One region of the Pseudomonas sp. NPDC079086 genome, then DNA from elsewhere that is predicted to be linked to it. Evidence: predicted binding sites of a transcription regulator. Region 1 holds the regulator's gene; the other holds the start of a gene.

The links. Region 1 encodes FliA, which starts transcription of late flagellar genes. Its sites were predicted from a motif close to CTAAAGTTTNNNNNNNNNNNGCCGNTAA; they were not measured.
Positions count from the first base shown of each region.
Region 2: the regulator FliA is predicted to act here: its motif matches at 1,823-1,850, upstream of ACIGEK_RS07870 (methyl-accepting chemotaxis protein).

Region 1 is NZ_JBITTY010000002.1:967,918-972,285, forward strand. Features, by position in the region: gene ACIGEK_RS14240 (chemotaxis protein CheA) at 1-802, opposite strand, end outside; gene ACIGEK_RS14245 (protein phosphatase CheZ) at 814-1,602, opposite strand; gene ACIGEK_RS14250 (chemotaxis response regulator CheY) at 1,622-1,996, opposite strand; gene fliA (RNA polymerase sigma factor FliA) at 2,094-2,840, opposite strand; gene fleN (flagellar synthesis regulator FleN) at 2,837-3,667, opposite strand; gene flhF (flagellar biosynthesis protein FlhF) at 3,745-4,368, opposite strand, start outside.
Region 2 is NZ_JBITTY010000001.1:1,683,165-1,687,532, forward strand. Features, by position in the region: gene ACIGEK_RS07870 (methyl-accepting chemotaxis protein) at 71-1,696, opposite strand; gene ACIGEK_RS07875 (DUF1513 domain-containing protein) at 1,888-2,982, opposite strand; gene ACIGEK_RS07880 (imelysin family protein) at 2,992-4,053, opposite strand; gene ACIGEK_RS07885 (di-heme oxidoredictase family protein) at 4,064-4,368, opposite strand, start outside.

The DNA.
Region 1 (4,368 bases):
TATCACCGCTCGGGGGTGCTGCAGGCTCAGACTTGGCCGCTGGCGCGGCGGGTGCCGATACAGGTGGCGGAACAAACTGACCCTTACCATGCAACTGATCGAGCAGCGACTCGAATTCATCATCGGTGATTTCATCGCCAGACGCCGCTACTGGCTTGGCCGGAGCAGGTGCAGGTGCAACATCAGGGGCCACAAACTGGCCTTTGCCATGCAGCTGATCGAGCAATGACTCGAATTCATCATCAGTAATTTCATCACTGCTAGCAGCGCTCGGAACTTGCGCCGGAGATTCATCCAAGGCGCCCAGCAAATGCTCGAACTCACTGTCCGTGATATCGCCTGCGGTCTCAGCAACTTCAGGTTCAGGTTCAGGCTCAACGTGCGCTTCAGCCGACACAGTGTCTTCTGCGCCAGCCGGCTCAGCCAAACGGGCTAAGGCGGCCAGCAGCTCAGGGGTGGCGGGGGTTAGATCGGTACGCTCACGCACCTCGGTAAACATGCTGTTGACGGCATCCAGTGCTTCCAGCACCACATCCATCAACGCGGAGTCGACGCGCCGCTCACCCTTACGCAGGATGTCGAAGACGTTTTCTGCGATATGGCAGCATTCCACCAGCTCATTGAGCTGGAGAAAACCGGCACCACCTTTGACGGTATGAAACCCGCGAAAGATAGCGTTGAGCAGATTCATGTCATCCGGGCGACTTTCCAGCTCTACGAGCTGCTCGGACAGTAGTTCAAGAATCTCGCCGGCCTCTACCAGGAAGTCCTGGAGGATTTCTTCATCGGCGCCGAAGCTCATAAGACGTGCTCCTAAAATCCCAGGCTGGAAAGCAGGTCGTCGACATCATCCTGATTGGATGCGACGTCTTCACGCTTATCGGCATGAATCTGCGGACCTTCACCACGCGAAGGCTCTTTTTGTTTTTCTTGTTCGGCGCGGAGCAACTCGTGGTTGTGCTCAATGCCGGCAAATTGGTCCACCTGACTGGCCATCAGCACCAGTTTCAGCAGGTTGCTTTCCACTTCGGTAACCAGCTGCGTTACACGCTTGATCACCTGCCCTGTAAGGTCCTGGTAGTCCTGAGCCAGCAGAATGTCGTTGAGGTGCCCGGATATCTTGGCGCCATCACGCTCGCTACTAGCTAGAAACAGCTCAACACGCTTGGCCAACTCACGGAAGCCATCGGCGCTCATCTCGCGGCGCATAAAGCGCCCCCAATCAGCGCTCAGGCTATGTGCCTCACTACTGAGGTCATTAACCAATGGGGCACTCTGCTCAACCAGATCCATGGTGCGATTGGCCGCTTTTTCGGTCATCGTCACCACGTAATTCAGCCGTTCAGTGGCATCGGTTATTTGCGAAACCTCCGTGGCATGCGGCATATGGGGGTCGAGCTGGAAATTGACGATGGCGTTGTGCAGCTCACGCGTCAGCTTGCCGACTTCGTGATACAGACCACGGTCACGCGCCTTGTTGAGCTCATGTATCAGCTGTACCGCTTCACCAAAGTTGCCTTGTTCCAGGCTATCTACCAGTTGGCGAGCGTTGTGTTTCAGGGTCGACTCAAGGTCACCCTGAACGGAATCTTTATGTTCCATAGCACCCTCATGGCAGACATCAGCCGTTGACCCGCTCGAAGATTTTCTCGATCTTCTCTTTCAGCACTTGGGCGGTGAACGGTTTAACTACATAACCGTTAACCCCAGCCTGGGCTGCTTCGATGATCTGATCGCGCTTGGCTTCTGCAGTAACCATCAACACCGGTAGCGTTTTCAGGCGTTCATCTGCGCGAACCGCACGCAGCAGGTCGATACCCGTCATACCGGGCATGTTCCAGTCAGTCACCAGAAAATCGAAACTGCCGCTCTGGAGCATGGGCAGCGCGGTGACGCCATCATCGGCTTCCGCTGTGTTGGTGAACCCCAAGTCACGCAGGAGGTTCTTGATGATCCGTCGCATCGTTGAAAAGTCATCAACGATGAGGATTTTCATGTTCTTGTCCAAGTCGACCTCCGTACAGTCCCAAACGCACCCAGCAACCTGTATGCGCTTTTAATCGTGAAACCGGCCCAGCGTTAGCAAATGCAACTCAATGTGCGCGCCACTCGCCCAGACGAGCGCGTAAACGAGCGGCACACTGACTGTGTAGTTGGCTTACACGTGATTCGCTAACCCCCAACACCTCGCCGATCTCTTTAAGATTCAATTCTTCATCGTAATATAGCGCTAACACTAGACGCTCGCGCTCCGGCAGGTTGGCAATAGCATCTGCCAAGGCCGCCTGAAAGCGTTCATCTTCCAGATCACGAGAAGGTTCGAGGTGGTTGCTGCCAGCGTCTTCACCCAGCCCGCCGTGCTCGCCGTCCTGCAACAGGTCGTCGAAACTGAACAGGCGGCTGCCTAAAGTGTCGCCAAGAATGCCGTAGTAATCCTCGAGACTCAATTGGAGTTCGGCCGCAACCTCTTGATCTTTAGCGTCTCTGCCAGTTCTAGCCTCAATTTTTCTAATCGCATCACTGACCATGCGGCTATTGCGATGCACCGAGCGTGGCGCCCAGTCACCTTTGCGCACCTCATCGAGCATCGAACCACGAATGCGAATACCGGCGAATGTCTCGAAACTGGCGCCTTTGCTGGAGTCGTATTTTTTTGACGCTTCGAGCAGACCGATCATACCGGCCTGGATCAAGTCGTCGACCTGCACATTGGCCGGCAGACGGGCCAACAGGTGATAGGCAATGCGTTTGACTAGGGGCGCGTAGCGCTCGATCAACTGGTGCTGGGAGTCCTGCGCCTGCGCCTTGCTATACATACGAAGTCCAGAGGCTGCTGTCATATGGCCGTGTCCGCGATCGGTTGCTGCACCAGACGCTCAACGAAAAACTCCAAATGACCGCGCGGGTTAGCCGGTAACGGCCAGGCGTCGACTTTCTGGGCTATCGCCTTGAACGCCAGCGCGCACTTCGAGCGCGGGAAGGCTTCGTAGACCGCGCGCTGCTTCTGCACGGCCTTGCGTACTGACTCGTCGTAAGGCACTGCACCTACATACTGCAGGGCAACATCGAGAAAGCGATCAGTCACTTTAGTCAGCTTAGCAAAGAGGTTGCGACCTTCCTGCGGGCTGTGGGCCATATTGGCCAATACGCGAAAACGATTCATGCCGTGGTCGCGGTTGAGCAGCTTGATCAGCGCGTAGGCGTCGGTAATCGACGTGGGCTCATCGCACACCACCACCAACACTTCCTGGGCCGCGCGCACGAAGCTGACGACACCATCACCAATACCGGCGGCGGTGTCGATAATCAGCACATCGAGGTTGTCGCTGATATCACTGAAGGCCTGGATCAGCCCGGCATGCTGCATGGGCGATAGCTGCACCATGCTCTGAATGCCAGACGCTGCTGGCACGATACGAATGCCGCCAGGCCCCTGCAGCAACACATCACGCAGTTCACACTCGCCGCTGATGACGTCTTCCAGGGTGCGTTTAGCGCTTAGGCCAAGCAGCACATCGACGTTGGCCAAGCCCAAGTCGGCGTCCATCAGCATTACCCGGCGGCCGAGATCAGCCAGGGCCAACGCCAGGTTCACCGAGACGTTGGTCTTACCGACGCCACCTTTGCCGCCGGTCACCGCAATCACCTGTACGGGATGCATACCCATGTTTTCTAACACCTTGTCTAACTTCGACTGGAGCCACTTGGTCGGCTAAGCACGTTTCAATTCCAACAACCTGCCACTTAACTGACGCGTCGTGCAGGTTGCTGGTAAAGGCCGGCAAACATCTCCGCCATCGTATCCTCGCTTGGATCTTGGGTCGCCTGCAGCCCTACGGCTCGGCTCACCAACTGATGACTGCGGGGAATCTGCAAGTCATCGGGAATGCGTGGCCCATCAGTGAGATAGGCTACCGGTAGACGCTGGCTAATAGCCAGTCCTAAAACCTCACCCAGGCTGGTGGCTTCATCTGCTTTGGTCAGGATGCAACCAGACAAGCCGCAGCGCTTATAACTATGGTAGGCGGCTTTCAGCACTTGGCCCTGGCTGGTGGCGGCCATTACTAGATAATTTTTTGCGTTGACGCCACGGCTGGCCAGGGTTTCCAGCTGCATACGCAGGGCTGGGTCGTTGGCGGGCAGGCCGGCAGTATCGATCAGCACCACTCGCTTGCGCGCCAGCGGAGCCAGGGCCTGGGTCAGCGACTGACCCGGATCGACCAGGGTCACCGGGACATTGAGAATACGCCCCAGAGTCTTGAGTTGCTCCTGAGCACCAATGCGGTAGCTGTCCAGGCTGACCAGGGCAATATGCTGCGCGCCGTACTTGAGTACGTAACGCGCGGCCAGCTTGGCTAGAGTGGTGGT
Region 2 (4,368 bases), on a different contig from region 1:
GGCTTATTGATCAAGCGCTTTCTAATAAAAATGCCAGCATTTGCTGGCATTTTTATTACTGCTTGTTGGGTCAGGCGCTGAGGCGCTGAGTCACCTCACTGAGTTGCCCGGACAGGTTATGCAAATTCTGTCCGGCGGTTTCGGTGCGCTGCACATTCTCCTGGTTGGCCGTGGCAATCGCGGTGATTTCGGTGAGGTTGCGTGAGATGTCCTCAGCCACAGAGGTTTGTTCTTCAGCAGCGGTGGCAATCTGCCGATTCATGTCGCGGATGGCTTCCACTGCACTGGTGATCAGTTGCAGTGTGGCGCCGGCCTCGGTCACTTGGGTCACGCCTTCCTCGCTGCGTTGCTGGCCGCTTTCAATCGCACGTACGGCATTGACCGCCCCGGTTTGCACGGTGTCGATGATCTGGTGGATTTCTGCGGTGGATTCGGCCGTACGCTGCGCCAGCGTGCGTACTTCGTCGGCCACTACGGCAAAACCGCGGCCCTGTTCGCCGGCGCGTGCGGCTTCGATGGCGGCGTTGAGGGCGAGCAGGTTGGTTTGTTCGGCAATGCCACGAATCACTTCCAGCACCTTGCCGATGCGCCCGCTGTCCGCTTCCAGTCGGCGGATGACCTCGGAGGTATTGCTAATTTCGCCACGGATATCGGTGATGGTCTTGATGGTCGCCTGCATCACGGTCTCGCCCTGGCGTGCGGCGCTGTCGGCGTCATCGGCGGCATTTGCTGCTTCAGCCGCATGGCGCGCCACTTCCTGAGCGGTGGCGGACATTTCGTGCATGGCGGTAGCGACCTGGTCGGTGCGCGAGAACTGTTCGCGAGTGCCCTGGGCCATTAGCGTGGCGATGGAGTTGAGCTCGCCACTGGCGGTGTCCAGGTCAGCGGTGCTGCGCTTCAGGCGGGTGAAAGTGTCTGAGAGGAAGTCGCGCAGGATATTAGCCGCTACTGCCAGGTTACCCAGCTCGTCTTGACGGGTGGCATCGACGTGCTTATCGAAGTTGCCCTTGCTGAGCTGAGCAATATGATCAATCAGCTCGCGAATAGGGTTGATCAGGTTGCGGTTGATCAGCCAAATGCTGAGCAGTGCGATCACCACGGTGGCGCCGAGCATCAGCAGGGTGCCGTAGGTGATGGTGCGGTCGGCCGAGGCATTGATCATGCTGGCCTGCTCCAGGCTCTGCGTGTGCAGCTCGCTGGACAGTGCCTCCAATTGCTGGGCGGTGTTGCGGTCGATGCCGGAGACTGCCTTGTCGCCGACAGCGGCGTCACCTCCGGCAGCGACAAAGGCATCGCGACCTTTGCGGTAGTTGGCGCCGAGTGTTTGGTGTTCGCTGCGCAGCGCATCGACCTTGGTTTTCAGGGCGCGGTCAGCACCCGCCAGGTCGCTCAATTTGCCCAGTAAGTCCTGGACCTTGCGCTCCTGCGCTTCAAACTGGCCCCAGTATTTGTCCAGTTGGGCTTTGTCGCTGCCACGTAGCAGGACGTTTTTCCACTCCTGAACCTGGGTCTTGAAGTTCAGGTTGGTCGAGTCGATCAGTGTCGAGGCCTCCAGTGGGCCTTCCAGCAGGCCGCGATAGGCCTGCATGCCGCTGGACAGGAAGCTGAAACAGGCCAGTGCCGTGACTAGAATCAATGCGAGGCTGCCACCGAGCAGGGCGAGGATTTGCGCGCGCAAGGATTTTTGCAGAAACATAAGTGATACCCCTGAGTATGGAAGGCGGGATGCCAGTGACGCCAAACGCGCCCTAACTGCGAAGATCCCTATCGACTGGTATCGGCTGGGCCGGAGTGCCTGGAAGCAGCGGCTAGCTAGGAGTATAGATCGGCTCTGCGGCAGCGTTCTTTAGCGTGCCGCAGGCGTGTTACAAATTCAGAGGCGGGCGTTTAGACCAGGCGCAGGTGGTTGTCCCACAGGCCAGCAGGGAGTTGCAGTGGCTGGTTGCTGATCTGGGCGCTGCGGCAGTCGTATAGACGACAACGGCCGACGCCGCTGCTGACTACAAAACCGTCGGCCACCGCGCCGACACCGGCGCAGTCCGCCAGGGGCGCATCCAGACGTAGTTCGGTGCTGTCCAGGTCCCAGATAAACACTCGGTTGCCACGCGGTGCGGTCAACGCCAGCAGGCGCAGCTCGCTATGGATTGCCACGCTGGCGGTGTACTGGCTCATCAGCTGGCGCTGCGCATCGGCCACCGGGAAGTGTTGGAAGGGCTGGCCAGGGCGTTTGATCGCGAGTAGCGGCACCACATCGCTTATTTCGCCCATATATTGCTGACCGGTCACCAGGGTGCCGTCGCTGGCCACGGCCATATGGCGCACGCTGTTCATCCGCTCTGGCAGCTGCTCCTTGCTGATCAGGCTGCCGTCGCGGCGCAGCAGCACCAGGCTGGATTGCATGGCATCAAGGTTCATTTCCACCCGGCTGTCGGCCTCGGTGCGGATGCCGCCGTTGGCCACCGCCAGGGTTTCACCGTCTGGCAGCCAGAGCAGCTGGTGCGGCCCGATGCCGTGGGTCGACAGTTCGCTGCTGCGCAATAACTGTTCACCTTGCAGGCGATAGACACCGAGTACGCCGCGGCCGGGATCGGAGGTGTCGTTTTCGGTGGCATACAGCCATTCGCCGTCCTTGTGGAACACCGCATGGCCGTAGAAGTGGCGCTGCTTGGGTGAGTTCAGGGTCTGCAGCAGGCGACCGTCGCGGGTGTCGATCAGATAGCTCTGGGTGCTCGGGCGGCGGCCGACAAACAGTGCCATCGGCAAAAACGGGTGGCCGATAACATCGTGGCAGCGCTCGCTGACCTGGGTGGCAAACGCCTGGCTCCCATCCAGCCGGTAGCCCACCGCAAAGTGCTTGCCGGCGCTGTCGTTGCGCGCCGACAACAGCAGCGGCTGCGCGCCACTGTGCATCAGCGTCCAGCCGCCCAGAGCGCTCGCGGCCAATGCCGTGCCAGTAAGACCAAGAAAGGTTCGGCGCTTCATCTGCATGGCTCAGTCACCGTCATGGGCGTTAAAGCCCAGTTGGATGCCCAGGGTTTTTGCCAGCTCTGACTCATGCAACCGGTGCAAGGCATTCAGGCTGTCATACAGGGCGTTCAGCTCAGTGCGACCGGCTTCGTCGCTCAGCAGTTCGCCGAGCGGACGCTGCGCGGCAGCGAGGCGCTGACGGGTGTCGCTGTAGGCGGCATTGATGCGCTGTTTCAGCTCGGCGTGATCACTGTTGAGTAGCGCCTGAATGCCATCCTGTTCAGCGCCCAGCCAGATACGTTCGGCACTGGCCAGGCTGGCGGCGAGATTGGCCAGGCTGGCTTTGCTGCGCCAGGCTTCGGCTTGATAGGGTTGCGGCTGGCCTTTGCTCTGGCGACCGAGTGGCGTGCCAAGTTTCTTCTTCAGCCCGTCGATGGCGCTGACCTGAGTGCGCAGCAGTTCGGCCACCGCTTCGGGGGCTTCGGCGTAGCGCGCGTTGGGGAAGCTCTTGAGCAGCGCGGCCATGCCATCCTTGGCTTGCCACTGGCTCAGCACATCGGCGGCGAGCACTTGCTGGTGCTGGCCGATGGCGACGATCAACGGGCAATAGCGGGTTTTCTGTTCGGCGACGCTCAGGTCGATGGCTGAGTCGAACAGCAGGTATTCATAGGCGGTCAGGCCTTGCACAACGACGCTGGATTTATCCAGATCGGCCGGGGTCAACTCGGGCTTGCTGTTGATCAGCGCTTCAACCTGACGTGCTACCAGATTCTTCTTGTCCGGCCAGAACTGCACCTGCCAGGCGCGGTTACCTTCCGCCAGCGGGCCGAAGGCCGCCGGCTGCACTGCGGCCCAGGCGCTCTGCGCGCTGGCAAAGGCCTGGCGGGCTTCGACGAGGTTCTGCTGACCTGCGCAGAAGGCCTGGCCGCTGGCAGCCAGTTGCCGGTCGGCTTCGCTCCAGGCGCTGTAGATCGGCAGCAACACGCCATCGGTAAGCGCGCGGCTGACCTGCTGCTGCGGGTCGCTTGGGCTGCAGGCGGTGAGCGTGAGGCTGAGCAGGGCGAGCGTGAGGGGTGAGCGAATCATCTACAGCTCCTTACAACGAGTTCAGGAAAGCCAACAGCGCGCTGCGCTCGTCGGCATTGAAAGTCATGACCTGCTGCTTGGCCGCCTCGGCCTCGCCGCCGTGCCAGAGGATGGCCTCCAACAGGTTGCGCGCGCGACCGTCATGCAGGAACTGGGTATGGCCGTTGACTGTTTTCGTCAGGCCGATACCCCACAGCGGCGGGGTGCGCCACTCACTGCCGCTGGCGAGAAATTCCGGGCGATTGTCGGCCAGGCCTGCGCCCATGTCATGCAGCAGCAGGTCGCTGTAGGGGCGGATCAGCTGATTGGCCAGCT